DNA from 3 places in the Paenibacillus sp. B2(2019) genome. Region 3 is predicted to be linked to each of the others. Evidence: riboswitches for the same ligand, from Rfam matches in the RefSeq annotation. Region 3 holds a riboswitch; each other region holds the start of a gene.
What was found. A riboswitch is a leader RNA that binds a small molecule or an ion and turns the genes downstream of it on or off. The one in region 3 is predicted to bind cyclic di-GMP.
Positions count from the first base shown of each region.

Region 1: linked by a shared signal. The riboswitch ahead of PAENI_RS19885 (glycosyl hydrolase) and the one ahead of PAENI_RS12695 (NPCBM/NEW2 domain-containing protein) in region 3 are both predicted to bind cyclic di-GMP.
Region 2: linked by a shared signal. The riboswitch ahead of PAENI_RS18335 (anti-repressor SinI family protein) and the one ahead of PAENI_RS12695 (NPCBM/NEW2 domain-containing protein) in region 3 are both predicted to bind cyclic di-GMP.

Region 1 covers NZ_VTZR01000021.1:155,423-166,191, reverse strand. Annotated here, with positions in the region: gene PAENI_RS19895 (discoidin domain-containing protein) at 1-2,099, opposite strand, end outside; gene PAENI_RS19890 (glycosyl hydrolase) at 2,151-3,671, opposite strand; gene PAENI_RS19885 (glycosyl hydrolase) at 3,825-5,375, opposite strand; cyclic di-GMP riboswitch class I at 5,388-5,467, opposite strand; gene PAENI_RS19880 (sugar phosphate nucleotidyltransferase) at 5,604-6,977, opposite strand; gene PAENI_RS19870 (UDP-glucose dehydrogenase family protein) at 7,674-9,014, opposite strand; gene PAENI_RS19865 (glycosyltransferase) at 9,019-10,119, opposite strand; gene PAENI_RS19860 (glycosyltransferase family 4 protein) at 10,181-10,769, opposite strand, start outside.
Region 2 covers NZ_VTZR01000020.1:124,792-135,560, reverse strand. Annotated here, with positions in the region: gene odhB (2-oxoglutarate dehydrogenase complex dihydrolipoyllysine-residue succinyltransferase) at 1-1,215, opposite strand, end outside; gene PAENI_RS18340 (2-oxoglutarate dehydrogenase E1 component) at 1,270-4,137, opposite strand; cyclic di-GMP riboswitch class I at 4,609-4,693, shown strand; gene PAENI_RS18335 (anti-repressor SinI family protein) at 4,721-4,876, shown strand; gene PAENI_RS18330 (helix-turn-helix domain-containing protein) at 5,084-5,413, opposite strand; gene PAENI_RS18325 (TasA family protein) at 5,583-6,188, opposite strand; gene sipW (signal peptidase I SipW) at 6,279-6,866, opposite strand; gene PAENI_RS18315 (hypothetical protein) at 6,868-8,187, opposite strand; gene PAENI_RS18310 (aldo/keto reductase) at 8,408-9,385, opposite strand; gene PAENI_RS18305 (PadR family transcriptional regulator) at 9,503-10,066, opposite strand; gene PAENI_RS18300 (MDR family MFS transporter) at 10,072-10,769, opposite strand, start outside.
Region 3 covers NZ_VTZR01000013.1:434,691-445,459, reverse strand. Annotated here, with positions in the region: gene PAENI_RS12720 (sensor domain-containing diguanylate cyclase) at 1-822, shown strand, start outside; gene PAENI_RS12715 (leucine-rich repeat domain-containing protein) at 838-1,689, opposite strand; gene PAENI_RS12710 (Crp/Fnr family transcriptional regulator) at 1,825-2,508, shown strand; gene PAENI_RS12705 (EAL domain-containing protein) at 2,558-3,547, shown strand; gene PAENI_RS12700 (hypothetical protein) at 3,663-4,229, shown strand; cyclic di-GMP riboswitch class I at 4,387-4,473, shown strand; gene PAENI_RS12695 (NPCBM/NEW2 domain-containing protein) at 4,732-10,545, shown strand; gene PAENI_RS12690 (LemA family protein) at 10,761-10,769, shown strand, end outside.

The DNA.
Region 1 (10,769 bases), on a different contig from region 3:
TTTACAGCTAAACCTTTTGTTGCTGCGGCTTTGAATCCTTTAGGGGCCGACGGCTTTACTTCAGAGGAAGGCTGCAAAATATACTGCACAGCCTCTCCTGGAGCAAGTGTCTCCGTAAAGGTTAACGTGGGAGTAGCCTTTTTCCCTGTTACATAACTTCTTGCTTTTTCATAGGTATCCCCGTTTCCAAAACGTTCCCCTTCATACACCCCGTTTTTCGGCATAGTCACATTTACACTCACAGTTTGTGGAGTAGACTCAAAGTTAACGAAATTAACCAGCACCTTATTTGAGGTCGCTCCACTTCCCGCAAGAGGCTTCAATGTAGAAGTATCCACGGCCCGAACATAAACCAGCTTGTCGGCTAACACATCTTTGTTTGCAACTTGGTAAGTTAATGGAGCTCCATGCGTAGCATAAGCAAGACTGAGCCTTCTCATAATGCTGACACGTGAATCCTCGTTCTCTTTTGTATAGTAAATCTCTGTGGTTGCCGGATCATGCTCTTCTAAATTAAACCCGTATTTAAATAAACTGAAATCCTTAAAAAAAGCAGCATGCTGCACAAACATATCCGCATAACCAATATGTGCACGCATGATCCGGTCGAATACAGCCGCTGTCCGCTCCGTTGCCCCGTATTGATAGGCATCCACATGACTGTCCGAGGTACCAAATTCAGTGGTCAGCATTTTTTTGCCGAGTCCATTGTCTGCGCCAGTGAAGGTCTTCAAATTCTCAGTAAAGCTTCCTCCATTACTAAAAATATAAGAGTCGCCGTAGGAATGTCCATTGGTCAAATCCGTAACCTTCTCCAGCTCCATACGTTGGTCTGGATCACGTTCCCAGCCATCCGGATCTCCACATTCCTTCCCGGTTCCCTTCTGATTACCACAGGAATCTTCACTGTAGCTCGGCCAATACGCCCAGCCCGGAGCAACAGTTTGTAAATGGGGCGCGATTTGCTTACCCTTTTTATTCAACCAGTCCGCAATCGCCAAGTTAACTGCCTTAGAACGATTGAATAACCCTGGCTCATTATCTACCTCATAATATTGAAAATAAGGGCTATATTGTTCAAAATAATCTGTCAGCTTTTTCTCCGCATCAGCAGGCAACGATCCATCTGCCTTAAGCTTAATATCACCAGTATGCAAATACAGAGCAACCGCCTGCATGTTGTAATCCTGCAATACCTTGTAATATTCCAGCATATCTGAGCAGGATCTCCCGACATCACTGGCACAGCTGGTACGCATCACATTGCCGCTATAAGCCATCCCTAGCCATTTGATAACATAAGGCAAGTGCGTAACCGCACCTTCATCAAAGTAAAACTGCTTATTATTCACTACTGTTCCGGTCAGTGTATAGCTGCCATGAATAGGCTCGGAAATTGGAGCGTTAAGAGATTCTAAACGGAGATTATCCCAAGTCCACCAGGAATATTCGTCTTCTTTGTCACTACAATATAAACAGCGAACCGTTTGCAGCTTCAATTCGTTCGTTCCCAGCTTCAATTGCTCCTTGGGAATGTATAATTCATAGGATTTTTGAAAGCTATATTCACTTTCTGTGCCCGATACGCCCGCAATTTGAATGATCCCTGACAATTGATGATTGGAAAACACACTCATTTGCGGCACGGATTTATAAGCATCCAGAATTCCTACGCTAAATAAGACCCCATTCTCCGGGATCTTATTTAGCTGATAGGTGATCGTTAATTCCGGCTGGGTCTTTCCATTCAAGCCTGCAGGCAAGCTCTGAAGAGCCGATGATTTGAGCGCTGAAGAAGGAACATTAAATACCTTCTTACTGCCAGAAGTGCCACTCGCAGCGAACTCAGCTGCTGAGCCATCATGTTGTCCCAGATTCCAGAGAACAGTACCATCCGGTATTTCTGCTGCAACATCACTTCCTGTAGCTAATCTTGGTATATTGGCACCTACCTTATAATCGTTCGTCTTATTCGTTCCGAAAACAGAGACAGACAACAGAAACAAGACGGTTAATGCGGTGAATTTCAGTAATAACAGTAATGGTTTGTTTGCAGTTATCCTATTTTTTCTATTAGATATTCTCCTCGTTATTCCCATCCATAGGTCCTCTCTTTCTTCCGGAATGTCTAACCCTATCATTTCATTAGATTAAGGAAGGAACAATGCCCCTTGTGGAATCACCTGCTGCTTCTGGCTGGAACTCTCCCACAGCAAGCGAAGATTAGCATCTCCTTCATTCTCATAATATTCAATTTGGATATCATAAAGTGTTCCGGCTGTGAGCGGGATACTTCCTTTATGAAGGGTTGCACTTTGATTTTTCCAATTATCGATGATCAGCTTTCCGTCAATCCAGACACGGACTCCATCATCAGAGGATGCCGAAATCGTATATTTTTCACTGAATTTGGGTTTGAGCTTCCCTTTCCAGCGAACAGAAAAATGATCTTCATCTATCTCCTGTGCAGGTGACCCGCCATGCCAATTAAAATCAATCTTACGATCATCGCGGATAAGTACCGCTTCTCCCTCTAAATCAGTATTGTTATAGTATTCTCCAGTTAAACCCGTTGGAGTTACCGGGATTACCGGTGCTATCGAAGGGCCTCCTGTTGTGAGAACGTAATCCTCTCTCGATACTATAAACGAGTCATTCATAAAGCTTTTAATTGACTGTAGCGTATTATTTTCTGTCAGTAATTTTCCCCAGGTCATCATATAGACCCATTTATTTTGTTTCTCAGTTAATACATCCGGGTTCGGCAGCTGTCCGCTCTCCCCGATTCCGATAGGTTTACCTTCGGCCAGTGCGAGCAGATCCTCATAGTAGGACTGCTTATAATCGTTATTGTAGATATCCGCAGCCAGAACATCGAGTTTATCCGCACCGGGATAATATGCAGCATAAGGATCTGCCCATTCATTCGGCGCATTCGGATTCCACACCCACAGTAGATTATTCAGCTTGTGTGTGTTTACAAAACGATCATAGACAATATTCCAAAGCGCTGAAAAATTGTCCTTTTTCCCCCACCAAAACCAACCGCCATTCATTTCATGGTAAGGTCGCCATAAGACTGGAACTCCGGCATCACGCAGCTGTCCCAAATAGCCAGCGATCTCGTCTAGATCAGAGATTAGACTCTTATACTGAGCCGTCCCAGGCGTAACATAAGCATTAAACTTCTCTTGACTGAGATTTCTGTTTACATTGGACCATTCCGGAGAAGTCCCCGGCAAACTCTGATGGAATGTCATGGCTACAATGCCACCCTCTTGATACCACTCCATTGCACTGTCTATAACAGCTTGTCGCTGTTCTGCGATCGTCCCTTCGGGTTGATTATTAATTGCCCCCAATTCATAACCATGTAGAACGGCATTTTGTCCCGATGTATTCTTCAGCTTATGAACCAGTTCATCTGGACTTTCTAGATAATCATGCTGGCCAGACAGGATTCCTTTGCCACGTAGATTCACCAAATTACTCAGCAGTTGCTTGGCTTCTTCAGAAGCTGATGGATTGCTTGGTATAGCCGGAGGAAGAGAGGAAGAAACACTCATAGCCTTCGGAAGACTCTTAACCTCTCCCCAAGGCAGCAAGGAAAAAATAATAAACACCGGTAATATAGTAAACAACAATCTGCTTTGCTTATAATATTTACGCAAATAAATCCTCCTTTCGGTAGCTGTACTGCCTCCACAGGTGCTAAATAAACATACCTGTTATCGGACAATCGTCTTCTGACCTAATGAGGACTATAGCTTAGTAGCTCTGCAATAACGCAGAGCCACTAAGGATCGACCTTTAATTTTCATCAATCAGGAGACATCCGGAAGATAAAGTGCACTTGCTGGAACTGTCTCTTTAGCTTGACTAGCACTTTCCCACATCAAGCGGACTCTCGCATCGCCTTCATTTTCGTAATACTCCACCTTGATATCGTATAGCTGACCAGCCTTCAGCGTTATATTCCCCTTACGCTCAGTACCACTTTGCTTAGTCCAACTATCAATCACGGATTGCCCATTCACCCAGACACGGATGCCATCATCTGAGGTAGTGTAAAATGTATATTGCTCATCATATAATGGCTTAATTTTACCGCTCCAACGTATGGAGAAACGATCAACCCCGAGGGCGGCATCCGGCGATCCTTGCCGCCAATTGAAATCGATAATTGCATCAGTTCTAGTAAGAGCTGCTGCTCCCGATAGCTGTATGTTGTTGTAATATTCTCCTGAAAGCCCCTTCGCAAGAGGAATGGCTGCCTCACCCTCTTCTTCGGGAGGTGCCGGCGCTGGTGCAGCGCTAGGTGTCGGTGCCAGACCAGTATTTAATTTATCTCTGGTCAGGGTATAGTTGCTATTCATAAATGTTTTAATTGTATCTGCACTGTTATTCTCGTAAAGCATTTTTCCCCAGCTCATCATATACGTCCATTTACTTTGTGATTGCTGAAGCTTCTCCAGATTAGGCATTTCACCATTCTCCCCGATCGCAATCGGTTTGCCTGCGGCTAGACTCAACAAGCTGTCATAGTATTTTTGCTGGTAATCATTTTCGTATATATCTGCTGCCAGAATATCTACTTTATCAGCACCTGGATAAGTTAGCGCATAAGGATCTGACCAAACATTGGGAGCATTTGGACTCCATACCCATAACAAATTATTTAATTTATGAACGTTAACAAAACGGTCATACATAATATTCCAAAGTTTAGAAAAGTTATTTTTCTTCCCCCACCAGAACCAGTTCCCGTTCATTTCATGATAGGGTCTCCAAAGCACCGGAACATTGGCATCGCGCAAGCTTTTTAAAGAGACTGCCACCTTATCAAGTTCAGCGATCAGATTGTTATATTGCTTGGTACCCGGTGTAACGTAACTATCGAACTCATTCTGACTAAGTGTTTTTTTCACATTATCCCAGTCATAAGAGGTGCCCGGCAGGTTAGCATGAAAAGTCATAGCTACGATCCCGCCCGCTTTATTCCAGTTGATGGCGCTGTTCACCACATTTTGACGCTGCCAGGCCATCGTTCCTTCTGACTGACCGCTGATCGCGCCCAGTTCATAACCGTGAAGAGCGGCATATTGTCCGCTGGTCCCCTTCAGCATATTGTTAATTTCATCTGGACTTTCTAAATAGTCATGTTGACCAGCAATAATACCTTTTCCTGAGATCGAGTAAAAATAGTTAAGCAGCTTTACGGCTTCAGGTGAGGCTCCTGGGGTAACTGGCGTTCCAGAATTTGAAGCAGCTATGACAACAGACGGCGAAATTCCAACAGTAAGCGGAAGTGCAGTCAGAAACAAGACGAGTGACAGAAATGCGCCAAATAATCGATACGTACGGTAAGCTTTCAAAATAATCTCCCTTTCGGTAGCCAGGCTGCCACTCTTTCGAAGGCCCTATAGCTTTGCGTCCCTACCTTTCGATAGGTTTGCCTTTTCAATTTAAGAGAAATAATCTCTCTTACCGTAAGTATCGACGACAATTAATGATATATTTAGTGTTTTTATGACTTTTTTTGATAATTGAGTCAATTTACCTGTTTCAAGAAATTTTGGATTGGTTATATAGATAGGTTAGACCTATGAAATGAATTGTTGTAGTTCTATATCATTCCAGTCTAAAGTAATACGAATGTTATCTTCTTCTACTAATTCAGAACCCGTCTGTACCTCTATAAACTCGACATCCGTCAAAGCAAGGATCGCGTGCTTCGTTCCTTCCGGTATACGTACCACGTCCCCAGCCTTCACATTATGTTTTTTCTCATTCAGCACAATACTTGCTTCGCCGCTGACGATTGTCCAAATTTCACTACGCTTGCGATGTAATTGATAGCTGATATTATTCCCCTCGGATATAAAAATCCGTTTGGTCAGCACTTCATTGCCTTCATCATATTTCACATAATCAATAACTTTGTAATGGCCCCAGCGGCGTTCCTCGTACATCGGTCTTTGTTCAAAGGTCTTCAGCACTTCTTTAATCCGTGGGCTCTCAGCTTTATGGGTAACTAGAATCCCATCCGGGCTAGCCGCAATGATCAGATCCTTCGCACCAATTACCGTGATCGGAATATCCAGCTCATTAATCAAGCAAGTCCCCTCAGAATCCGCCGTTACAAAACCTTTTCCTACATGCTTGCTGCTCATTTCCTCTGTCAGCGTATTCCACGTTCCAAGATCCTTCCAGAATCCATCATACGGCTGTACTACAATATGTTCTTCTTTCTCCACCACTTCATAATCAAAGCTGATGGAAGACAATAGCTTATACTGCTTCTGCAATTCTTCATATCCTAAAGGCAACCCTTTACGCTGCAAAATATCTAACAAGTACCCTAAGCGGAAGGCAAACACTCCACAATTCCACAATGCATTTTGCTCGATGAGCTGTTCTGCTTGTATACGTTCTGGTTTCTCTTGAAAGTGACTCACCTTCATAAAACCATTTCCCCCCGCCTCTTCGGTGGTAGGAATAATATATCCGTATTTCTCTGAGGCATGTTCAGGAACAACACCCATTAGTGCCAAATTTGCTCCACTTTCCAGCATGGTCCCCTCAAGCATAGCTATGGTATCGAAAAAGGATGCTTCTACATAAGGATCAACAGGCAATATTGCTACCGTTTCCGCTGGAGAAACACCTGCCACTGAATAAAGATAGGTAGCTGTTAAGGCGATAGCCGGAAAAGTATCCCGACGCTCCGGTTCAACGATAATCGGCACATGACTTCCCAGTTGGCTTTGTATCATTTCTACTTGGCCGCGGCCGGTGGCCAGATAAGATGATTCTGCCATCCCTGCTTCCTCCAGCTGTCTCCAGACACGTTGTACCATGGATTCTGGTTCACCTTGAGGGCTTTCAAGTACCTTTAGAAATTGCTTTGAACGTGAGTCGTTGGACAACGGCCATAACCGTTTACCTGAACCGCCTGATAGAAGTACCATTTTCATAGAATGAACCCTCCTTAATATATGGAAATGAGCATAATTGAATTGTTATCAAAACGTATAGCTTCCGCTTAGCCTTAGTTCGAGCGGATGCATTTTTAAAAAAATTTATTAGGTATGAACCACTCCAAGGGATTTTGGACTTCCGATCGCTGTTATCCTCAGATTTCCTGATTTGAACCGCCGCCAGCGGTAGAAATCCGAGGATAAAGGCGAACACTCCGTTTCTACAGTTCCAAATTCCCTTTCCGTTCTTTACCTAACCAACTTCTTCTTAATACTTGATCCGTGCGTACCGGGCTGTACCAGCCGGAAGCAAGCACGTTTTTCTAAAGATTTGCTTCTGCTCCGGGGGAGGCAGCAGCAGCAACTGCAAGAACAACGGCAAGAGCAAGGCTAGTTGCCACCACGGAGACAAAGACGATGACAACTATAAGTGCTACTGCTACTGCGATAAACAATCAGAGTACACTAACTATATAAATTGCTTAGAAACTTAAGATAAGGGAACGAAGTGGCGGAGGAGAATTTTGGAACTGGAGGAGCGATAGCGTCCGCCTTTGTCTGCGGATTTCTACCGCTATTAGCGGTTAAAATCAGGAAATCTGCAGACAACAGCGGCCGGAAGTCCAAACATTCTATGGAGTCACGTCTCATCCCTAAATAGAAAAATCACAAGTTCAATCCATATAACTTAGATTAAACCGCTCCAGCCACACTAGCAGAATAACCACTCAATCCACCCATCTGCGGGCGGCCGACAGAATGATAAACGAGGCCGGTACCCTCGATTTGCTCCTTGGAATACACGTTGCGTCCATCGATCAATACCCCATTACGCATGCTTTTCGCCAACTGATGCAGATCAATCTCCTTGAGTAGGCTCCAATCAGTCAGGAGGCATACGGCGTCGCTGCCCTCAGCCGCTTCCTCTGGCAGATTGCACCAGCGAAGCTGCGGATGATCGTATTGCTGCCTGAAATTTGTAGCTGCAATTGGATCATATAGTTTGACTGTTGCCCCTTCAGCCACCAGTGCCTCAACAATCTCTCTGGCTGGAGCTTCGCGGACATCATCAGTATTAGGCTTGAAAGCAAGCCCCCATATCCCAATCGTCGCACCGCGCAGGCTGCCAAGTGATTCATGGAGCTTGGAGATGATCATAAACCGTTGTCCCTTGTTCACTTCGACTACAGATTTCAATAATTTGAATTCGTAATCGACGTTACCCGCAATTTGAATGAGCGCATTAGTGTCTTTCGGGAAACAGGAGCCTCCATAACCGATACCAGCCTGCAGGAAGGATGACCCGATTCTTTGGTCCATACCCATTCCTTGTGCTACCTCGGTTACATCAGCTCCCACTTTTTCACAAATATTGGCGATCTCATTAATAAAGGAAATCTTCGTGGCCAAAAATGCATTCGAAGCATATTTGATCATTTCAGCACTGCGTATATCTGTTACAAATACATTTTCTGTGAAACCCTTATGAAGCTCACGCATGGTTGGTTCCAGCTCTGGATTATCAAGACCAATGACAATTCTGTCGGGATGGAGGGTATCGCGAATCGCTGACCCTTCACGTAAAAACTCGGGAGCAGACACGATATCAAAAGAATGATGGGTAAACTTAGAGAGCATTTTGGAGATTTTCTCATTTGTCCCTACGGGAACTGTAGATTTAGTCATTATAATCTTGTGCCCTTCCATCGCTTTAGCGATTTCAGCGGCTGCACCCTCAATGTAGGTTAAGTCAGCTTCACCGTTAGGCAATGATGGCGTACCTACAGCAAGAATGATAATATCTGAACGGCGCACCGACTCTTGAAGATCTGCAGAAAAAGATAACCGTTCCTCACGAAGATTCAGTTCAATCAGTTCCTCGATTCCCGGCTCATAGATGGGCGATTCCATCTGTTTCAGCTTCTTAATCTTTTCCTCGTCCTTATCCACACAGATGACATGATGTCCGCCCAGTGCAAAGCACACGCCAGAGACAAGACCCACATACCCAGTACCGATTACTGTCAGCTTCATACAATCATCCTCCTTTTAGAAAATTGACGTAGGCCTGCTCAACATACTGCTTGAACTTAACCATAAACGCCTGCTCATCGAATTTACGTGCATGCTCCATGATTTGATCGATATCCCAAGCGTAGGACTCTACCTCATAAATAGCCTTAAGTAGATCCTCCACTTCTTGATGCTGAAAGAACACACCATTTACATAAGGAATAATAGTATCTAGTGCCCCACCTGCTTGATAAGCAATTACCGGTCTTCCTGCAGCGTTCGCTTCCAGCGGTGTAATTCCAAAGTCCTCTTCTCCTGGAAAAATGAACGCTCTACACTGTGCCATCATTCCAGTCACTTGCTCATCTTCTAGCCGGCCCAGAAACGATACATTATCCTTAGCCATGCCTTCGAGACGCTTGCGATCTGGTCCATCCCCTACGATATAAAGCTTAAGTCCGTTACGGTTAAAAGCCTCTACTGCCAGATCAATCCGCTTGTAGGAAACAAGCCGGGAGACAATTAAATAATAGTCACCAATGGTTGAAGAGCTTGTAAACCGGGCTGTATTAATCGGTGGAAATATGACATCTGCATCCCGGTGATAATAATTCTGAATCCTCGTCTTCACTACTGATGAATTGGCTACGAACTGATTCACATTTTTGGAAGTTCGCTGGTCCCACGTTTTGAGCTGCTGCATGTATACCTTAAGCATTTTCTTGAACAGCCCGGAATTCGACTGACGTTCCATATAGGTGTCATAATCCCATGCGAAGCGCATAGGCGTATGGCAGTAACAAAGATGAAACGTATGTTTAGGAACTTGAATACTTTTCATAAAAGCACTGCTGGAACTCAGGACGATATCGAAACCGCGAAAGTCCAAATCACGGATGGCCATTGGATAAAGTGGCAGCACCCCTTTAAAATTGGTCTTTACCCCCGGAATCTTTTGCAGCCAGGAGGCACGGATATCCGCATCTTTGAGATTGTCAGTAAGGCGGCTTCCGTTAAAAACCGTTGTATAGATTGGAGCCTCGGGATACATGTGATGAAAGACTTCCACCACTCTTTCCGCGCCGCCCATTTGGATTAAGTAATCATGCGCTATCGCAATTTTCATGTGAATCATCCTCAAAGTTTTATGGAGCATCATCTTCAGAATTACCGCGTCATATCATCTGTCAGGTGCCCGCCAACAAACCTTTATAGTAGTCAACGATGTCCTTGACCGTATTCTCGATAACAAAATGCTCTTTCACTCGTTTCATCCCATTGTCCGCCATCCGCCGTCTTTCCTCTGGGTGATCCAGCATCCATTTAATGGAGTCTGCCAGTATCGCCGCGTCACCAGGCTCTATCAGTAGCCCTGTCTCACCTTGAACTACAATTTCTACCGGCCCGCCTTCATTGGAGGCGATCACCGGCAATCCCGCTGCCATTCCTTCAACGATAACTTGGCCAAAAGGCTCAGGAGTTACCGAAGTGTGAATCAGTAAATCAGCAGTATTCATAAGGCCTTGAATATCATCCACATGCCCTAGCATGCTTACATTAGTAAGCTCGTCGTTGTTTATCTTTTGCAGCAATTCCTGCTTATAAGCCTCTTCTCCAAACAGAGCGTCTCCGGCCAGCCAGAATTTCACACGAGGTTCGTTCTTAAAGCTTTTTGCGGCTTCCAGCACAATATGCTGACCTTTCCAATGCGCCAATCGACCAACTAGCAGTACGTTAAAATCCTTCTGGTCCCGCATGCCGATCCCATTACCAATC
Region 2 (10,769 bases), on a different contig from region 3:
GCTAACCGCTTCAGAGCCGTCAACGATCCGGTGATCGTAGGAAAGGGCGATATACATCATTGGACGGTTAACGGTTCTTTCTTCATCCAGTGCAATTGGACGCAATTGAATCTTATGCATCCCTAGAATACCTACTTGAGGGGTATTCAGAATCGGGGTGGATAATAGGGAACCGAATACACCGCCGTTGGTGATAGTGAACGTACCGCCTTGAAGCTCGGAGAGACTAAGTGTATTAGCGCGTGCCTTGGAAGCGAGTTCGCCAATCTGACGTTCGATTTCCGGGAAACTGAGGCGATCTGCGTCACGGACAACCGGAACCACCAGACCTTCCTTAGCTGCAACGGCAATACCGATATCGTAGAATTTCTTAACGACCAGATCTTCACCGTCAATTTCTGCGTTCAGCAGAGGGTAGGTCTTCAGTGCACCGATCACGGCTTTGGTGAAGAAGGACATGAAGCCTAGTCCTACTTCATGCTTCTCTTTAAAAGCATCCTTGCGGCGCTTGCGGATGTCGAGGATCGCTGTCATGTCCACCTCGTTGAAGGTGGTCAGCATGGCTGCGGTCTGCTGCGCTTCTACCAAGCGGCTGGCAATCGTGAGCCGTCTGCGCGACATGCGCTTGCGCTCCACGTTCTTGCCATCCTCCGGCACGGCTTTGCTCACTGTCGGCTTCGCTGGCTCCGGCTTGGCTTGTGCCGCCGGAGCAACCGGTGCAGCGGCCTGTAGCGCTGCTGCACCATGACCCGACACATCGGCCTGACCAATCCGGCCGATAGGATCACGGGCGCTAACATCGCCGAGGTCGATGCCGCGCTCCCGTGCCAGCTTGCGTGCGCCCGGAGATGCCAATGCAGCGGGGCTTTCGCCACCCGCTACAGCGACTTCGGGCGCTGCTACAGGTGCGGCTGCTGCGCTGCCGCTTGCCGGTGCCGCTACAGGCGCTTTGCTCTCAGCGGCCTGCGGCGTATTGCCGCTAGCGGCTCCGATGATGCCGATGGCTTCGCCAACGGCTACGTTCTCGCCCGCTTGACGTAGGATGGAGGAGATGACACCCTCCACCTCCGCACTAATTTCCAAATTGACTTTATCCGTCTCTAACTCAGCAAGCACATCACCTTGACCTACCGTGTCGCCTTCTTTAACCAGCCATTTGTAGATGGTTCCTTCGGATATAGATTCTCCCAGATCGGGTACTAAGATTTCTGACACAGGCCGTTACCTCCCCAAACATATAATGGTTTACGCTATTGTGATACCGTCCTCTTAAGAGGACGGTACAGCTGTTTGTACTTGTGAATTTGCTTTTAGGGCCTCTGAAACAATTCTACGCTGTTCAAAGCTATGAACATCTGCATAACCACTCGCAGGACTGGAACGTTCAGGACGTCCGATATATCTCACGCTAGTGTTTTGCGGTGCGATGGCCCGTAACCGAGGTTCGGTATAACTCCATCCGCCCATATTCTTCGGCTCTTCTTGCACCCAGACAATTTCTTGAAGGGATGTGAAGGAGCTTAAGTGAGCACTCAGTTCATGTTCTGGGAACGGATAGAGTTGCTCAAGGCGCAGTACATGTAGCCATGACCAATCTTTGTCTGAAGCAGCTTCTAGCTCTGTTTGGATGTCGATAGCTACTTTACCGCTGCAGACTACTAGACGTTTGACCTCACCTGGCTTCTGACCTAGTAGGGGCTCTGCTAACACAGGCTGGAATTGTCCGGAGGCGAGCTCAGTTCCGGCAGATGTGCTGCGCGGATTACGAATGAGACTCTTCGGCGTCATAATCACCAGTGGTTTAGCGTCTTCCTGTCCACATAAAGCAGCTTGGCGTCGCAAGACATGGAAATATTGAGAAGCAGTGGTCAAGTTAGCAACGGTCCAGTTCTCTTCCGCGGATAACTGTAGGAAGCGTTCCAATCTACCACTGGAATGCTCGGGTCCCTGTCCCTCGTAGCCATGCGGTAACATGACGACGAGATTGCTGCGCTGCGTCCATTTCGCACGTCCAGCGGCAATGAACTGATCAAATATAACCTGACCTGCATTGGCGAAGTCGCCATATTGTGCTTCCCAGATGACGAAGGTTTCTGGTGCGAACACATTATAACCATACTCAAAGCCTAGCACAGAAGCTTCAGATAGCGGACTGTTATATACGCCAAAGGAAGCGCGAGAATTACTTAGCTGATGAAGCGGAGAGAATAATTCTCCTGTCTTGCTGTCGTGCAGCACCAGATGGCGGTGTGCGAAGGTGCCGCGCTGTGCATCCTGACCGCTAAGTCGAATTGGCGTTCCATCCTTCAGGATGGTTGCGAAGGCGAGGGACTCAGCGAGTGCCCAGTCGACCTTTTCACCCTCATTCAGCGCGTCCTTGCGACGCTGCAGAATTCGCTCCAGTTTCGGATAGACTTGGAATCCATCAGGTACGCTCAGTAGCTCACGATTAATCTCTTGCAGACTGGAGATCGGTACGGCTGTAGTGCCTGCCGCTGAGCGATCTGTATGAAGAGGAATGAAGGCCTTTGGTTCTTTTTTCTTGTGATTGCCTTCCTTCATACTATCGTACGCACGTTGCAATACGCCTTCTGTTTCAACGTGCATCTTTTGTACATCTTCAGCTGTAAGAATTTTTTCACGCTGTAGCCGCTCCGCATACACCTTGTAAACGGTTGGATGATTGCGTACCTTACCGTACACGATAGGTTGTGTAGTTTCAGGATCATCCATTTCGTTATGTCCATGACGACGATAGCCGATGAGATCAATAACGAAATCCTTTTTGAATTGATTGCGATATGCACTAGCTAAACGAACTGCTGATATACAGGCCTCAGGATCATCAGCATTGACATGGATAATTGGAATTTCATATCCTTTGGCGATGTCACTCGCATAATGCGTTGAACGGGAGTCTTCGCTTTCTGTCGTAAAGCCGATCCGGTTATTAACAATGATATGGATCGTCCCGCCATTCTGATAACCTTGAAGTTTGCCAATATTTAGTGTTTCTGCAACAATCCCTTCACCTGGAAAAGCAGCATCGCCATGCATCAGTACCGCCATAGCTTTACTGGTATCAATCTTCGGCAATCCGGCTGTGCTCCGATCTTCTTGAGCAGCACGAGTAAAGCCTTCCACGACAGGATTGACGAATTCCAAGTGACTTGGGTTATTCGCTAGTGTTATTCTTGTGCGTACGGTTTCTCCTTCACGGACAGCGCGATCTGCACCCAGATGGTATTTCACATCACCCGTCCAGCCATAGTTAATGCCTGTAGAGCCTTCGGAAGGGAAAAGCTCCTTGTTCGGAGAATGATGAAACTCTGAAAATATAATGTCATAAGGTTTGCCCAAAATATGTGCAAGAACGTTGAGGCGACCACGATGCGCCATGCCCATCAGAATATGCTCTGCGCCGTCATGCGCAGCAGCGCGTACGATTTCATCCAGCATCGGTACGAGAGCGTCATTGCCTTCCAAGCTGAAACGCTTCTGACCCACAAAGGTTTTGTGAAGGAAGGTTTCGAATTGCTCTACTTGGATCAGGCGGTTTAGCAGCTCTTTACGTTCTGCATTATTTAAAGGCGCTGGTGAGCTTGTGGATTCTGCCTGTCTGTTCAACCATTTCAGTTCTTGTTCTTCATGCACATGCCCGAATTCATAGGCGATTGTCTTGGTGTAAGCCTGACGCATACGCTGAACTGCATCCCATCCGGTATGCACATCATTCGGCGCATTCTCCCAAATGAGCGTGGCAGGTAGTGCGAGCAGATCCTCACGAGTCAGCTCATAGGTTTCGAGTTCAAGATATTTAGCCATGGGATTGTGATCGCGCTCAAGCGGATCAATATCAGCGGCCATATGGCCATATATACGAATATTAGCGATTAGCTTGGAAGCTCTTACTGCCTTTCTAAGCCATTCGGTGTCTCCCGAAATGCGAGGCTGTGGAGCCGGTTCGCTATCCGGTGTTAGGGGTGGGGGACCCGAATTTGTAAAAAGCTCGCGATAATTATTCTCTACGGTGGAAGGATCTTTCACAAACTGTTCATATCTTTCTTGAATGTAGCCTAAATTGGGTCCGTAATACTTACTCCAAATGGATTCGTTATAGGGCTCTTTGGCTGCCATGAATACATCCTCCTTAACGGATGAACTCCATACGTGACATTTTGTGTCAACGCTTACTGGAGCTGTGATGATTGCGGTTTCATTTCTCATCTTATTGTGCTACTTTCCACACGTGTAATCAATTCATTCTTTCGTCCAATACGTTCGCAAAATGGTATGGGTTAGCTTGTTCTAATGAAAAGAACGCTGTTTCTTCTCATTACCCATTCCTAAGGCCCACTAAAATGATTCTAATATCCTTATTTTTAACTAATAGGGAAGGAAGTATCATTATATTGGCTTAATTAATTTTATGAATGGGACGAGTATCGTGTTAATAGGACAAGATATCGCACAAAATCGCTTCTATTTTTTGTTTTTTAATGGAAAAACTAATCAGAAATCGACACACTTTTCCACTTTAGTATAGTATAATGTTATTGCAGTTAGCGATTTTCATATATTTCAAAGTAGATCCTTTCGTGTAAAGGGTCCAGTAAAAGGTAAACCTGCCGAAAGGCAGGGGCACAAAGTCGCGGGTCTAAGGTAGAAATACTATGACAGCCGGATTGCCTGGGGACGTAAAATCTTAGGAGGAGATTTTTTGGACAAGTCCAACCAGGGAAGCAACAGAGAACAGCAGGTCATTGATCTAGACGTTGAGTGGGTACATTTATTATTAGCAGCTAAGAAGGCTGGCATAAAGGCAGATGAAATTCGTCGATTCTTTCATGAGAAGACTGTGCAAGCCGTGCAGTAATACATTTAGTGCGTTATATTTTGAAAAAGGGCACAGCGATAACTCGCTGTGCCCTTTTTCGGTGTAAAGCAAAATATAAGTTTCACAACGCATATGATAATTGATTCTCCTAAAATTCAAACGCCTTCGCGGTCCATGTTAGGAGGGCGAAGGCGCTTATGTTTAATAGTATGAGTAGAAGAGGATCTTATCAGGTCAGGTGGAATATTAATCCTTCTGATCAAGGCGCCATTTCTGGTAGTCCAGAAACTCTTTGAATTCGCGTTTGCTTATGCCTGAGGCCATAGCTTCCTGCACCAATCGGAACCATTCCGAATCTAAAGGTGACTCCTCAGCATCATTAGGTTCTCCATAGAGCAAAGCGTGGATGGATACCTGAAGCGCATCGGCGATCTTTTCGATAAACTGGATTGAAGGATTGGATTGGATGTTTCTCTCCACATTGCTAAGATACGACTTAGCAACATCCGCTCTGTCCGCAAGCTCAGATAGGGACAATCCCTTTTCTAGGCGGAGACGCTGGATACGTTGGCCCATATTTTGTGGCACTATGCTGACGCCCCTCCGTAATTTTTGTTATTAGTATAACAAATATCAATAAATTCGACAAAGTTTATTGTAAAGAGAAGAGCAGCATCTACTTATCCGCTTTCCGGAATCAGGATCTGCTGCTCTTCGAGTATTATATTAAATTATTCTATTAATCTTAGTAATCTTTTTTAGCACCTTGTTTAGCTACGAAATCCCATGTCAGGGTTATGCTATCGCCTTGGAAAATATTTTGATCTTGGTTATTTTCCACAAATTCGAATTGGACGGAGAAGCTGTCATTGGTGCCGGCTTTAATACCAGATGCTTCGGTGAAGAGTTGATCCCAACCAGTATTTTTTACGAGATCCGGATGTTGAGATTTTAAATCAGCCAGCGTAGTTTGATAGACTACATCTTCTGGAGAAACGACGGTTCCTTTATCGTTATTTCTAAGGAATTTGACCTTAATGAATTGGGCTAAATCCAGGTAGTTATCACCTTTAGCATCCGTAATTTGAGTGGAAGTGTTCAGAATAATAGATCCGATATCGAGCGAACCATCGTTTTTCAATTTGAAGGATTTGGTTACAGTATCACCTGGTTTTAGGTTTGGAATATTTACGATAACTGAAGGGTCGGAGTTCAAATCGAGTGTACCTGCAGCAAATGTAGCAGTGCTTTGTGCAGTGTCACTAAAGTAAGCGAAGGTTCCTCCACCAATCAATGATAAACCCAGTGCTGCTGATGCTACGCCAAGACCCAATGTTTTTTTGATACCCATAATTAAAATTCCTCCTCGGTTTTTGTGGTTTTTTATAAAAGTTATATATTGTAACTTCCGGTTCGTAAGCGGAAGCGGACAATCAACGAATTACTGTATTTCAGTTGGGGGTGGAGAGGCGGGCAGTATAGCCGCATTTTTCTTTTCGAGTGCAGCTACAGCCTTCCATGACGAATACAGAGCATAGAGCAGAAGCATCAAGCCTGGTACGATCATGAGCATGACACTTCCAGCTTTGGAAACTGCGAAATTCATAGCGTAACCTACGTAAGGTACGGTGACCCCGGTATACTCAGCTACAACATTCGTGGAACTGGTAGGGTTCATATCAGGCGCATCATTGTTATCGCCTTTCGTGCGATACATGGCTTCACCAGTAGCGTTGTTCATTGTTGCTTCTACAACACGGTGAGTAATGAGCAGGTTTTCTTCATTTCTAAAGGTGATAACATCGCCTTTTTTGAAGCGATTCATATCTCCTCCGGGTTTTAAAGCGACAATCGATCCGGTTTGAATCCCTGGTTCCATCGAACCTGAGAGTACCGATTTGATCTGGTATCCGAAGAAGGCAGGTTCACCGCCGGAGGCCTTTGATAAAACTACGGCTACCACCAGCAGAATGAATATCACAAGCATGATGCTCGATAATGTATTGTTGATCATTTTTTTAATCCGCATATTATTCTCCACCTTTGTCTTGTTGAGGGGCCGTAGGAGCTGGTGTTGCTGCCGGTGGGGAAGTGGTTGTATCTTCCGCTTTTGGCGCCTCCTGAGGAACCGCTTGCTGTGGTACATCTTTTGGAATCGTTAGCTCTTCACCAATTTCCGGAACGACCGGGTTAGTGGCTGGGGCTTCAGGCTGTTCTTTATTTATGTTCTCTGGAGTAGCTTCACCTTTCGGTGGAGTCACTTCCGTTTTTGCTTTCTCCTCAGCTTCTTGCTTTTCTTTTTTCTCCAGTGCCAAACGTTCTTCTTCTTTCTTCGTTTGTTCCAGCGCCTCTAGTCGGGCTTTCTCAAGTGCTTCCAACTGTTGTTCACGGGTTTGACTGATCAATTGGAGCTGACTCTGAAGATTGCTGATTCCTGAAGTAGCCGATTCTTTAAGACCATTCATTTCAGTATTGAGATTTTCATAAGTGGAGGTAAGTTCGCTAGAGATATTGCCGGCCGGCTGACTAAAAGGAATCAGGAAAGGTAACGGCTGCTGAAACGCCTCGTTGCGTAACTCGGGTTGTCCATATACATCACTGGTCACTACCGAAGCAAATGGAAGCCCGATGTCGTGTATGGAGTTTAGATATTGGATGACTCCCTTTAAGGAAGCATTCAGGGATTCAGAGATTACACCGCTTTGATTCAGGCTGCTTTGCAGCTCTCTGAAGAATTGTTCATCCTTGATTTCTAGACAGTTTGAATCTAGAGAGGTCATATATCCTCCAATCTGGAATAGGACGGCTGCTGCTGCGTTCAGCTCTCCATTGATTTCGTTCCAAATTTGGCTGTTGGTGGCCATTTGCTCATTCACGCCATCGATTTGAGATTGAAGCGCGGAGATTTGTGTGGAAATCTCTTGCGCTGCGACATCAAGCTCATCCAGCGTCATGCCTTCTATTCCCGAAACGTCTGAGAGACTGCCTGAAGGGGTATAGCTTTGCAGCGATCCTTTTAAAGCAGTAGCTCTTTCGATATGATCTTTGAGTTCTGTTAGAAGCCCCTTGATCGAGTTTGGAAATACTTCGCAAAAGCTAATTGTGCTAGTGGTTTGCGTAGTAGCTCCAAAACCACCATAGGTACTACCCACTTGCTGCGAGGTAGTCAGAAACAAGACGGAGACAGCCATTCCTGATTGCAGAACACGTAATCCGATTTGTTTCTTTCGTTTAGGTCTTCTTTTTGCTGATCTGGGTCTCAGAGGAATACCTCCCCTCAATGTCTTGAGTTTCTTTAGTTCGTTATTATTGTTCTTTATTAAGAACAACTTCTGTAATGAATAATACATGGAATAAATTGAAAAGAAAACTGTCAATAAGTCTCGTTTGTGCTCTATAAAGAACAAAAATGTTAATTTATCTCTATTTATCTCTGTTTATCGCTTGATATCTATTTTTATTCGCAATAAAGAACGATACATAGGAGGGGAATGTATTAAAAATAGCCTAATCATGCGAGAGGCACGATTAGGCTATTAAGAATTCTTGCGAGTTTAATTATGGGCTCAGTTAGGGAAGACGAGTACCACGTGAACTAACATATAGGTCATACCATTCTTTACGAGTAAGCTCCAGCTTGTCTGCATCGGCGCAGGCAGCGATGCGCTGCGGATTCACAGTCCCAATCACAGGCTGAATAGCTGCCGGATGTGTCATTAGCCAGGATAGCACTATGGCTTCGGGTGTTGTTCCTTTTTCATCTGCAAGTTGTTTAACCATGGCAGCTGTCTGGACGATATTCTCTGGTTGATCCTCTAATGAACGTCCGCTAAATAAGCCTTGTGCGAGTGGGCCCCAAGCTTGAAGCTGAATGTTCTCCATTCGACAATGTTCAAGGGTTCCTTCGGGAAAGGTAATATCCTTCCAAGGTTCACGGTTTACACTGATTCCAGCATCGACCCAGCTGAGCTTGGCTAGGCTCATGTGTAGCTGGTTTACGATAAAAGGTTCCTCGCAATAGGCTTGCAGCATTTTGATCTGCGCTGCGCTCATATTGGAGACGCCGAAATGACGAACTTTACCTGTTGCCTTTAATTGATGCAAAGCAGAAGCTACTTCCTCCGGATCCATTAAGGGGTCAGGCCGATGGAGAAGCAGAATATCAATATATTCCGTTCCTAGTCGCGACAATATTCCATCTACACTGCTTAGAATATGCTGGCTTGAGAAATCAAACACATTAGAGCTGTCTCCAGGCTCCATTAGCTTAATACCGCACTTCGATTGAATAATGATTTCTTCGCGGAGCCCTGGGCGTTCTTTAAAGATCTGACCGAATACCTTCTCGGCTTTGCCACGGGTATAAATATCTGCATGATCAAACATATTGATTCCAATTGATAGTGCAGCGTCCACGGCTGCATGTCCTTGCTTAACATTCTCGGCGGTAATCGGTTCATGATCCCAGCCCCCACCAAATCCCATACAACCTAGAGCAATACGGCTGGCAGGTATACCACGCTTGTTTAAAGGCAGCGTTCTCAACAATGTGATTCCTCCTAGGAAAAAATGATTGCGTACACGTACATATTGTACACGCTGTAGATTACAGTATGGTATTTATTGTCTCTGGAAAAGAAAAAAAGAGTAGAGGTCCTAAGGCCTCTACTCTGTATTGAGTGGTGTTCCAATGTCATTCAACTTGCGTGCTACAACATCATCATAGAGACGTTGCAGCCATTTTAGTTCAATAAGGGTGTGTTCATAGGTGCCGTACATGAGATGAAGGGCGGAGCGAGGAACAATAGGAATATGTTCTTCATATACCTGATAAGCCAGATTCACCTGATGTTCGGTTTCCCGAATACGTTCTTCGAGCAGCTTCTCCACCTTGTTTTGATCAACATGACGGGACATGGCTAGAGCCATATACATCGGATGATAGAAGGGCTCGTTCTTTTTAATTTGCTGTAGAATTAACTGCTCAAATAAATTTTTACCTTGCTCAGTAATACCGTAAATGGTTTTGTCTGGGCGATCACTGCTGCTAATCACCTCTAAAGCTTCGATATAGCCATCTTGTGCAAGTTTATCGACAGCGTAGTAGAGAGACCCAAGCTGGAGCTTTGTAATCCGGTCCATGGAGCGTTCTTTCATAACTAGTGTAATTTCATAGGGATGCATATTCCGTTCCAGCAGTAGACCGAGAATGGACAATTTCATCGACATAATCGTTACCTTTTACCCTCGGACGCCTGAGCAGTTTTGCTCGGAATAGTGAGGCGGTCTTTTGGCATAAGCAGTACAAAGACTAAACCAAGGACGGCAGGAATCAAGGCCCACATAAAGGTATGTGCGATAGAAGAGGAAAGTGCACTAGATATTTTCTCTAAAATTTCAGGTGGAATCTTGGCTCTTGCTTCAGGTGTCAGGGCTGCCCGTGGATCGCCGAAGGCTGCTGACTGCTCACTTCCGCCAAAAGCTTCGCTAATGCTGCTAGTGAAGTTGTTACGCTGAATAATACCGAAGATCGTAATCCCCAGCGTCATCCCAAGCGAGCGCATAAAGGTACTTGTTGAAGTTGCCGAACCGCGTTGGCGCATATCGAAATTATGGATAGCTGCCATGCTTAGCACGGAGAAGGAGAAGCCCACGCCGAATCCAGTTAAGGCCATGAATACATTAAGCATGAGACGGGAGGTATCTGGTGATAAAGTGCTTAGACTGTAGACACCTGCTACAAAACAGACTGCGGATAGGATCATAATGTTGCGGAAACTGGTTTTGGTTGTAAGTAGCCCACCGGTCTGACTGCCCACGACCGTACCGATCATCATCGGCATGAGGATCAGTCCAGAGTTCGTAGCGGAGCCGCCAAATACGCCCTGTACAAAGATAGGAATGTAGATGGTGGCTACGATAAAGGCAGAGC
Region 3 (10,769 bases):
CATTCATACTTCTATCCTTTTATCAATCTGAATGGACACGTAGAAGAGCTATTTATCAATTTGAAGGACAGCAAGGGACAAGCCGTCCCTTACTTGTTAAATGGCAGACGCCTTGAGTGTGAAGGTGTAGAGGTCATTGATTGTATTTTAGTACAGATGGGCAAACGTATTGATTATGAGCTAGAGTTACGATCTGCGAAGAAGCAAATAGAAGAGGCTTATTGGGAAAAAGATCAGGCGCTGGCAAAGCTCAAACAAATTCACCTGGAAATCGAGCAAAAGCAAGCTGAATTGCTGGAGATAAATGCCGTTTTAGTAGAATTATCTAATACAGATAAGCTGACTGGGCTGAAGAATAGAAGGTTTCTTCAAGAGAAGCTGGAAGAGCAGATTGCAGGGTATGGCCAAGTTCAAGCAGCATTTTCGCTGTGTATTATAGATATTGATCATTTTAAAAAAGTGAACGACACCTATGGGCATCAGACAGGTGACTATGTACTGGAGAAAATGGCGAGTATCTTGAAACTGCAATCTCGTAAAGAGGATATGGCGGTTAGATATGGCGGTGAGGAATTCATACTTCTTTTACCTAATACAGACATCTCGGAGTCAAAGACTATAGCTGAGAATTTACGGCAATCTATCGCGTATTCAACTTGGGAAATGGGCCGGATTACGGTGAGTATTGGTATAGCAACATTTATTCCAGCTGATTCAGAAACCACCCTTCTGCAAAAAGCTGATCAAGCGCTCTATGCCTCTAAAGAAAAGGGGAGAAACCGCGTCACGCATAGCATAGATTTGAATGAAAAGCTTCTTTAACAGGGGGCTTTTTTGTTATTTATAAACGATACATCCTCTTTGCTCTAATTGCTCTAAAATGTCTGTTCTTCTCAAACTGTGATTCCATCTGAGATCCAGTTTCTCTAATCGTTCTAGTTGTAGAAGGGAGCTCGGGATTTCTTGCAGGTTATTATCTCTTAAATCAAGCTCAACAAGGCTGCATAATTGACCTATTTCCTCAGGCAGCTTATTCAGTTTATTTTTTCGAAAGTTAAGTCTTCTTAACTTGCTTAGTTTACCGATGGATGAGGGAAGTTCAGTGATTCGATTATCACTCATATCGAGTATCCGCAGTTCTTCTAAAGCACCCAAATGCTCTGGCAATACGACCAGTTGATTACCGTAAAGATGAATCTCTCTTAACCCTTTTATTTGTGTGATCGAATCAGGTAGACGTTCTAGCTGATTATAATAAAGCCGCAATTCAATTAGACTGCTCATTTCGCCTATACGGGTAGGCAATTGCTTGAGATGATTATCTGTTACGTTCAGATACTTGAGTTTCTGGAGATTACAAAGCTGCTCCGGCAGCTGTTCGAACTGATTATTGCTTAGGTATAGAAAAGAATCTAACCCCTGTAGTTCGCCAATTTTCTCCGGCAACACCTTTAGTCGATTATGGCCTAAATCCAACATTCTTAGGTGAACTAAGCGACCGATGTTCTCGGATAACTGTTCGATTTCATTACCCGCATAATTAAGTACCTCTAATTCGTCATGAAGGAAGAGCTTGTCGGGGATTTCTTTAAGATGGTTGTTGTACATGCTCAGTTCTAGTAGAGGATTGCTCTCAAACACGACTTCTGGCGTTTCGGTAAGCCCTTTTCCGTCAAAATTATATCTCATCAATGGATCTCCTTTTTAATTCGTATTGGCATCGAGCCTATGTGACAACGTTACGATAGAATATAACAGGGTGATGATTTATTATCAGTATGTTGGCATACAAAACTATGGAATGTGTTAGAAAGGAATAATGAGATGGAAGCTTCTTTTTGGACTGGCATTCGCTTTTTTCAGGGTTTACCCTCGGAGAAGATCGAGGCGGTCTCAGGATTATTCACTTATAAGGCATATTCTAAGGGGACCCTGGTGTTTGCAGAATCAGATCCGGGGGATCATGCCTACATTATCTATTCGGGGATTATAAGGGTGTACGCTACCACGAAAGGGAAAGAGCATACCGTAGATCTTTTTGGGAAAGGCGATTTCTTTGGCGATCTGGAAGTGATCCATCCCTCCAATATAAGAGTGCTGTCTGCGGTGGCTATGAATGATACAGTATTATTTGAGATTAAACGTGAGCCTTTTGAGCAGATGCTTGCCGATTACCCGTTGATTAAGGAACAATTGATGCTGCTGCAAATGGACCGTTTATTTTTATCGAATCGGTTATTACATGAAATGAAATTTCATGATGCGAGAGCGCGTGCGATATTTACACTAAGAAGACTATACCAAAGATTCGGAGTAGAGGAGCAAGGCAAACAGAGGATTGATCTTCGATTGACCCATCAGCAGTTCGCGGATATGATCGGAACGTTAAGGGAGACGGCTACCCTTGTGCTTAAAGATCTGCAAGAGCAAAAGATTATTGATATTCAACATCAGCAGATCACCGTGTTAGACCCGACGTATTTACTAGAGTATACGGATTTCGATTGAGAAGAGCAGTTCCGGGATCTTTTTCAGAGAATTGATTATTAAAGGGGTTATGAATGTGGCATGTAATCATTGTGTAGTAAGAGAGTTGAATTTTGAAATCAAGGCTCATGGTGAGCTTAATCTAAGGATTTTACCTGAGGTTATTCATCACTTGAGTAGAAGTAATACGATACATAAGGTAGAAGAAAATGTGATTACGATTAAGGAGGCTGGGGTGCGGGATTTTCTAGATTTCTGTAATGACCATATGGAGTCGGAGCAGTTTGAATTCCGTATAGATGACCAAACATGGAGACCTCTATCCGAATTACCCACTGTACTTGATATGGAGTGGATTGATGAGGTTATAACTAAGGGCTTAGTTACTTGTCACTTCCAACCGATTGTGAACGTACGGGAAGAGATTTTTGCATACGAGCTCCTATCCAGATTTAAAAAAGAAGATGGGTCCCTTATCTATCCTAATGAGATTTTTGCGGCGGCACGGAATCGTGGGCGTTTATATGCTTTAGACCGGTTATGTAGAATGACTGCTGTAAAATATGCTGCACCCTTAAATAAAAAAACGTTTATTAATTTTATCCCAACGTCGATCTACGCGCCAGAGTTCTGCTTAAGATCAACCGTTGAACTGGCCAATCAATTAGGCGTCGATCCCTCTCTTTTTGTCTTTGAAGTTGTTGAGACGGAGAAAGTGGATGATCTCGCTCATTTGAAAGCTATTTTGACATATTACAAGGATCGGGGATTTGAATACGCTTTAGATGATGTTGGCGAGGGCTTCAGCACGATCGAGATGTTGTTGGAGCTTAAACCCCATTACATGAAACTGGATATGAAATATGTTCAGGGTGTGTCCAGCGATCTGAACAAACAGAAAATATCTAAACAATTTTTAGAAAAAGCTTTAGAAATCCAATCCGTTCCTTTAGCAGAAGGTGTGGAGTTTAGAGAGGACTTTGAATGGCTTAAGCAGAGTGGTTATCAGTTGTTTCAGGGATATTTATTTGGAAAGCCTGATCCTATTCCCAAACAGTGATCCTAATGAGTATAACTCCGTCTAGAGGATGAGATGAATTTCAGGTCAGAGTCTGAGTACAGCCAACCCCCGGGGTTGTATAATTAAGGTAATTGAGAAGGGGGACGGGATGGATATGAAATGGCATAAGTACATCACACGCTGGGCGGATTCTAGAGGGTTAGGTGGACGAGAAATTGATTATCAATGGCCGTCTCCATCATTTCCGGTGGTAAGTATTCGCAGCAATTTGGGTCGATACTCAGGTCAGGGGTATGGTCACGGAAGCAAGCCACAAGTGAAGACAGCTGTTGGATTAATTGCTATTGGAGATGTAGCTGTAGGCTTGATTTCCATAGGTGCGATAAGCGTAGGGGTTCTATCCGTGGGTGCAATATCACTAGGAATGTGGTTAGCCCTTGGAGCGATAGCAATTAGCTGGCTTGGCTTCGCAGTTGGGGCGATTGCCATTGCAGGAGTGGCTGTAGGAGCGATCGCGATAGCCGAAAAAGCGTTGGGAGCTGTTGCCATAGGTGATACGGCATTTGGGGCGGTAGCCATAGGACGAATTGCTGGGGGAGCAGTAGCTATTGGCCAATGGGCATATGGTCTAATCGCAGTTGGCGAGCATGGCTTCGGATTAATTCCCATCACGGGCGATGTGTGGAATTGGTTCCGGCGTTTGTTTGGTGCAGGGAGTTAAGTAGACCTCCAGTCCTAAAGTGTCCTCTCTCTTCCGGGATACTCGATAAAGAATATCTATCACGATAGAAAAAGTAATTGCAATTACCTATTCGGATTTCATACCAATTAATCATGCGATCAGATGTAGCGTTATGTTACTCTTTGTAATGTATTCGAAACTTCATAGGCAAACCTATGGAAATGTAGGGACGCAAAGCTATAGGGACTAAGGTTATCATAACTATTGTCAGCCAGCTGCCAAAGAGTGTATTACGCTTTTTGTTAAAATATAAGAAAGGTTAAGTTATACACCTATACTTAATGTCTTATATTTCTTGCCTAAACCCTTATCGTCCTTATAAAGACGCCGAAGGCGTTTATGCTTGTTAAAGTTTAATGAAAATTAAGTCTTAGTTTTTGTGCGACTTTATACGCAATCAAGCTACTCTTTTGGGGTAGTTTTTTTTGTGCCTATTTTTAGGCACGGAAGAGATTCATATTACATCTGGGGGGTAGAAAAGATGAAAAAAATGATTGCGATCGCTACATCGGCAGCCATGTTAGCTAGTTTTTCGAGTGAGGCAGGTTATGCTTTAGCAAGTGATGTAAGCAAGGTAAGTGTAGTGAACACTGTAGTACAAAGCAAGGCTGACCTATTAAGCAATGCTTCAGTTATTCCGTTTGATCTGTACGGCAAGGCTATCCTAGGCGCTTATAATGATGTTTTTAGAATGAATCCTGCGAATATTAAATCCATTACCAATAACGGTGGTAACTACTCAGGTTCACCTATAGCTAAGGCTATGGATGGCGATATGAGTACGCATTGGGAAACGGGCAAACCGAATAGTTCAACGTTTACGAATGAGGTTGTCTTTGTTTTCAATGAGTCCACTGAATTAAATAGAATCGTATATGCTGCAAGACAATCCAGTGCAAAGGGTAAGGGGTTTGCTCAGGAATTTGATATTTATGGTTCAACAACGGATGCAGGCGATTTTACGCTAGTATCCTCTGGAGAATATAAAGGCGGAGCAGGTGACGTAGTAGAGATTCAGTTTGCACCCACAGCCTTCAAGAGACTTAAATTTGTCTTCAAAAAAGCTAACCAAGATTGGGCGAGTGCGGCTGAGTTTTCTTTTTACAAAGAAGATACCGTATCCGCTAAAATGAAAAATTTATTTACAGATGATACCTTGAGTCAAGTTAGCGTAGCATTTAATACGGTGGAGAAATTAACGGCTTTAGAACAAGAAGTGCAGACACATCCACTGTACGCGCAGTTTCAAGCAGATATAGAGAATGCAAAAGTACTTCTGGAGAATCATCAAATAGAGGCAACAGCGGCTAAGGTTTCGAAGCTAAAAGGCTATGGTACAGCATACGAAAATGCCTATAGCGAAGCTTATAGAATGCCCAACTCAAACGTATCAAAAGTAACGGTGAACGGTGGGAGCTATCCAGGTACGAAACCGGAATACATGCTCGATGACCAGCCGAATACACACTGGGAAACGAACAAAAACAATGATGACAGCTTCACGAATGAAGTCGTGTTTGAATTAGCGCAAGCGAAAGTACTAGATAGATTGGCTTTTCTGGCTAGAGATAATCGTAAAGGCTTCCCAGAGGCTTTTGAAATTTATGCATCAGAAACAAGTAAGGGAGAAACCTTCCAGCTCGTATCTAGCGGAACCGCGACTAGTACGAATGACTTTCTGGAGTTTAAATTCGAACCTACGAAGTTTAAAAGATTGAAATTCAAGTTCACAAAGGCCAATATCAACAGACCTTTTGCGGCTGAATTTAGATTTTATACAGAGGATAAAGTAAGCGAAGCTGTAAATGGTATTTTCACAGATGGCACGATGAGTGCGGTTGTTCCTGCTTATAATAGCGTCGAAGCAATCAATGAATTAGAAGAAGCGGCAAAAGTACATCCGCTCTATCCAATCCTGAAAGATTCTTTGGATTTAGCTAAGAAGCTAGTGAATGGTGAAGTTCAAACCGAAGGCACCATCATTGAGGCGGAACAACGTGGAGATATGAAAAAGCATGCGCAGGAAAACCTGAGAATTGGTTTCGGTACGAACAACCAGCCTACAGGTCTCGTTGCAATGCCTGGAGATACAATCAACGTTTATGTGGACGCAGCTTCGAGCGATAAACTACCTTCTTTAGTCTTTTCTCAACAAGAGGCGGCTTGGAATGTTTGGGCTAGAGGTGTGCAATTGCGTCCAGGTAAGAACATTATAACCGTTCCTGAATTTGCTACGAATAGTTATTATGCACATGAAGTGACTAAAGGCGGTACAGTGTATATCGTCAATCCATATACAGCAGAGGAACAAGGTAAAGCACCTATGATCCGGTTCGAGGGGCTTACCAAGATCCCTATGATGACCAAGACTACAGATCCTGAACAATTTAAAGCCTTCTTAACCACCTATAAACAAAAATTAGATGAAGATAAGGCAGCGCATCCGAATGTTCAAGATCGCGAGCTCATCGATGTGGTGGAAATGGTCAGCGATCATGTTATTTTCACAGGAACTGCGACAGAAGCTTATAACAAGTTTATTACGCAAGGAAATGATCCGCTGGGTACCGTCACCGGCTATGATACTTGGATGAAGACGATCTTTGACTTCTATGGCTTGGATGGCAGTAGTGTGATTCATGATGCGAAGCTAATTCGTGAGAACATCCGATTGATGCAGCCTTATGGTGCGATGTATGCAGCGGGAGATCATACAGGGATACAAATTGGGACCGTAGGGACGATGTTAGGTGATTTTAACAAAGTCTATCCAGGCTGGGGATTGAATCATGAAATAGGGCATCGCTTGGCGATGGGTGAACGAGAATATGGTGAAGTAACCAATAATATGGTGTCTATGCTGATGTCAGTCTATGCGGACTCGATGGATACTCGTATTCCTTTTGAAAGTGATATTTATAAATATGTAATCGAAGAAAATAAAGTGGTTATGAATCAGCAGGGCTTATTTGCACAGCTCGGTGCCTATTGGCAGTTAGAATTGGCGCATCCGGGTTACTGGACAGAACTGACCAAGCTGTACCGCGAGCGGAAGGTCTCCCTTCCGAACGGCGACAATTCCAAGCAGCAGTATTTGGTGGAGTTCTCCTCTGAAGTGCTGGGGTTAGACTTAAGTAGCTATTTTGCCAGACATGGCTTCACTGTGAATCCTGAAACGAAAGAGAAGTTAGATAAATACCCAGCACCGAAAAAGCTCTGGTATTTAAACAATTCAGTGGTTCATTATGAGGGAACAGGAATAGCAGATAAGAGTGTTGCGATAAAGGTTAATATCACGCCTAACACTACTGCTAAATCGAACACATTAAGCTTCAGTATGGATAAGGATCTTAAGAAAGATTTCTTAGGTTATGAGGTGTATAGAGACGATAAGTTAGTAGGGTTTACAGGGACTGACCAGTTCGTGGACACGAATGTAGATAACAGCATCAATTATACGTACAAGATCGTTGGTTATGATAAGAAGCTGAGCCCACTGAAGCCGGTACAGGTTAAAGCCTTCAAGCCAGCGTTATCTGTTGAAGATCAAATCACGTTAAAGCTTAATCAAGCTTTTGATCCGATGAGCTATGTAAAAGCGACTAACTATCAAGGAAACGATATTACTGCTAATGTCACCCTGAAAGCAAATACCGTTAATGTAACGCAAAAAGGCGACTACGAAGTGGTATATGAAGTGAAGAACGAAGGGGTTACAGAAACCAAAACTACACTGGTTACGGTAACGAGTGACTATGCTTATCTTTCGGATCTTAATGCCAAGTCAGTCGTTGTTGGTTGGGGTGAATTAAAGAAAGACAAAGCCGTTTCTGGTGGAATCATCACCCTTGTTCGACAAGGGTTAGCTGCGACCTATACCAAGGGAATCGGTGTACATGCGAACTCTGAAGTTGTTTATGATATTGAGGGTAAAGGTTATGACTTCTTTGAAAGCTACATCGGGATCGATCAAGCGATGAAAGGAAAGCCATCCTCTGCAACCTTTGAAGTGTATGTGGATGGGGAGAAGAAATTCGGGAGCGATGTTTTCCGGTCAGGGACAGAGCATGAATTTGTCAAAATACCTGTGACAGGCGTGCGCGAAGTGAAGCTGGTTACCACAGATGCTACAGACGGCAATGCTTCAGATCATACGGTATGGGCGGATGCGAAGTTTACGAATACTTCAAGCAAGCCTACTATCACAGTGCCTGAAGAGACAACGTTTATTAAGCTGAACAGTGAATTTGATGTTTTGACCGATGTTACAGCCGTTGATAAGGAAGATGGTAACTTGATTGGAGCCGTTGAGGTAAGTCCGAATGGTTTCACTTCAAGCAAAACAGGCACTTACAACGTCGAACTGTCAGTTACAGACCGGGATGGGAATACAGCTGTGCAGACCAGAACAATCGTTGTGTATAGCGCTAGTAAATACTTGAGTGATACAGCTTGGCAGTCGGCGAGAACGGATTATAATGTTGTTCGTAAGGATAAGGCAAGTTCTAACAATCCGATTAAGCTACTCGTAAATGGCGTAACCAAAGAGTTCGCTAAGGGTTTAGGAACGCATGCTAACTCCGAGATCGTGTATAATCTGGCGGGTGCTAATTTCGAATATTTTGAAACATATGTAGGGGTTGACCGAAATATCCCAGAGCAAAATAATTCTAGTGTGATCTTCAAAATCTTCGCCGATGGGGTAGAAGTGTATAATAGCGGACTGATGAAATTTGGCACGGAAGCTAAATTAGCTCGGATCCCTGTGAAGGGTGTAAGTGAATTAAAGTTGGTACTAGATAATGCCGGCAACGGAAATGCTTCAGACCACGGTGATTTCGCTGATGCGAAGTTTATGATTCTAAACAGTACGCCGGAGCTTACCATAGCTAAATCTGTATCCACCAAAGTGGGGCAAGCCATAGCAGTAAGTGCGGACTATTCAGCAATGGATTCAGAAGATGGTGACTTGACGGCTCAAGTAAAGGTTACGGGTGAAGATCAAGTTAAATTCAACAGAGCTGGAAAGTATCCGATTACTTATACAGTAACGGATAGTGATGGAAATACGACCACGAAGACTAGAACCATTGCCGTTGTAGACATGACGGACTTTACGTATCTGACGGATTACGACTGGAATTCTACTCAGAACAGCTATACTGCGCCTTTGAAGGATAAATCTATTAGTGCCAATACGCTGAGATTAACCGATGAGAGCAATCAAGTAGTGTCCTATGAGAGAGGGATTGGAGCACACTCTAACTCGACGATTGTATACGATCTAAGCGATAAGAACGCGGACTACTTCACTTCCTATGTGGGTGTAGATCGACAAATGTATGGTACGGTCGGTTTGGTGAGCTTTGAAGTGTTTGTCGATGGAGAGAAGAAATTCGATAGTGGGGTTATGGGCTCCAGAGATCCGCAGAAGTTCATCGAATTGGATATTAACGGAGCTAAAGAGCTGAAATTAGTCGTTACAGACGGCGGAAATGGCAACGGATCTGACCATGCTACATGGGGAGGAACCAAACTACATTTTGCGAATGGAGATCACCTATTCACTGGAGATCTGGAGCAAGCCATTGCAGCGGCAAAAGCAATTTCTCTAGAAGGCTTCACGGCTGAGAGTATTGCGGTATTTACGGCAAGCCTTTCGAGTGCAGAAGCGGCTTTGACTAATCCTTCTGTCACACAAAGTGAAGTAGATGCAGCTGTAGTAGCATTACAACAAGCAACTGAAGGTCTGACTGAAATAGACCTTACGCAAGTCATTACCATTGCGGACAACTATTTAAGTGCTTCGATCAAGACTACGTTAGGCGTAACTGGAGAACTAACGCTAGGGGATATGTATAACCTTACAACGTTAACGAGCGAGACCGGAAGAGCTAGATCCTTGGAAGGTCTACAGTATGCTAAGAACCTAGAGACACTTGATATTACTGGAAATGAAATCACTGATTTCTCCCCACTACAAGGGTTAACTAAACTAACGAGCTTATTGGCTGACCCTCAAGTGGTAGAGGTGGGAGGATTAAAGGGACCTGTGGTTGAATGGACCAATCCGGTGAAAGGGCTCGATGGCAGTAAAGTGATCCCTAATTCAGCAGGGGTCAGAAACACTGGAACATCTAAAGAAATCATGTTTGATATGAATGAATGGGCAGCTAATCCTGATGTGTTCACTATAGACCTATCGAACGAGGAGAAGGGAACTTACATGCTGGGGTTAACTTACCAAGTCGCAGGTAATCTCGTGCAATTAATTTCTTTTATTGATAACAATTAAATCCTATAGGCAGAAGAAAACAGGCGAATTGTGGTGTATTCCACCATGATTCGCCTGTTTTTATATTGGGCTTACGTAATATGAGACTCGTATTATGTAAAAAAAATCCATTTTGTAATATGACAGAAGTGATGACAACGCTCACTATAACCAGACAAGTCTATTAATTATAATGAATCAGATGGTTCAACTCTTCCAGCCTACGAATGTTCAGCATGAGTAAT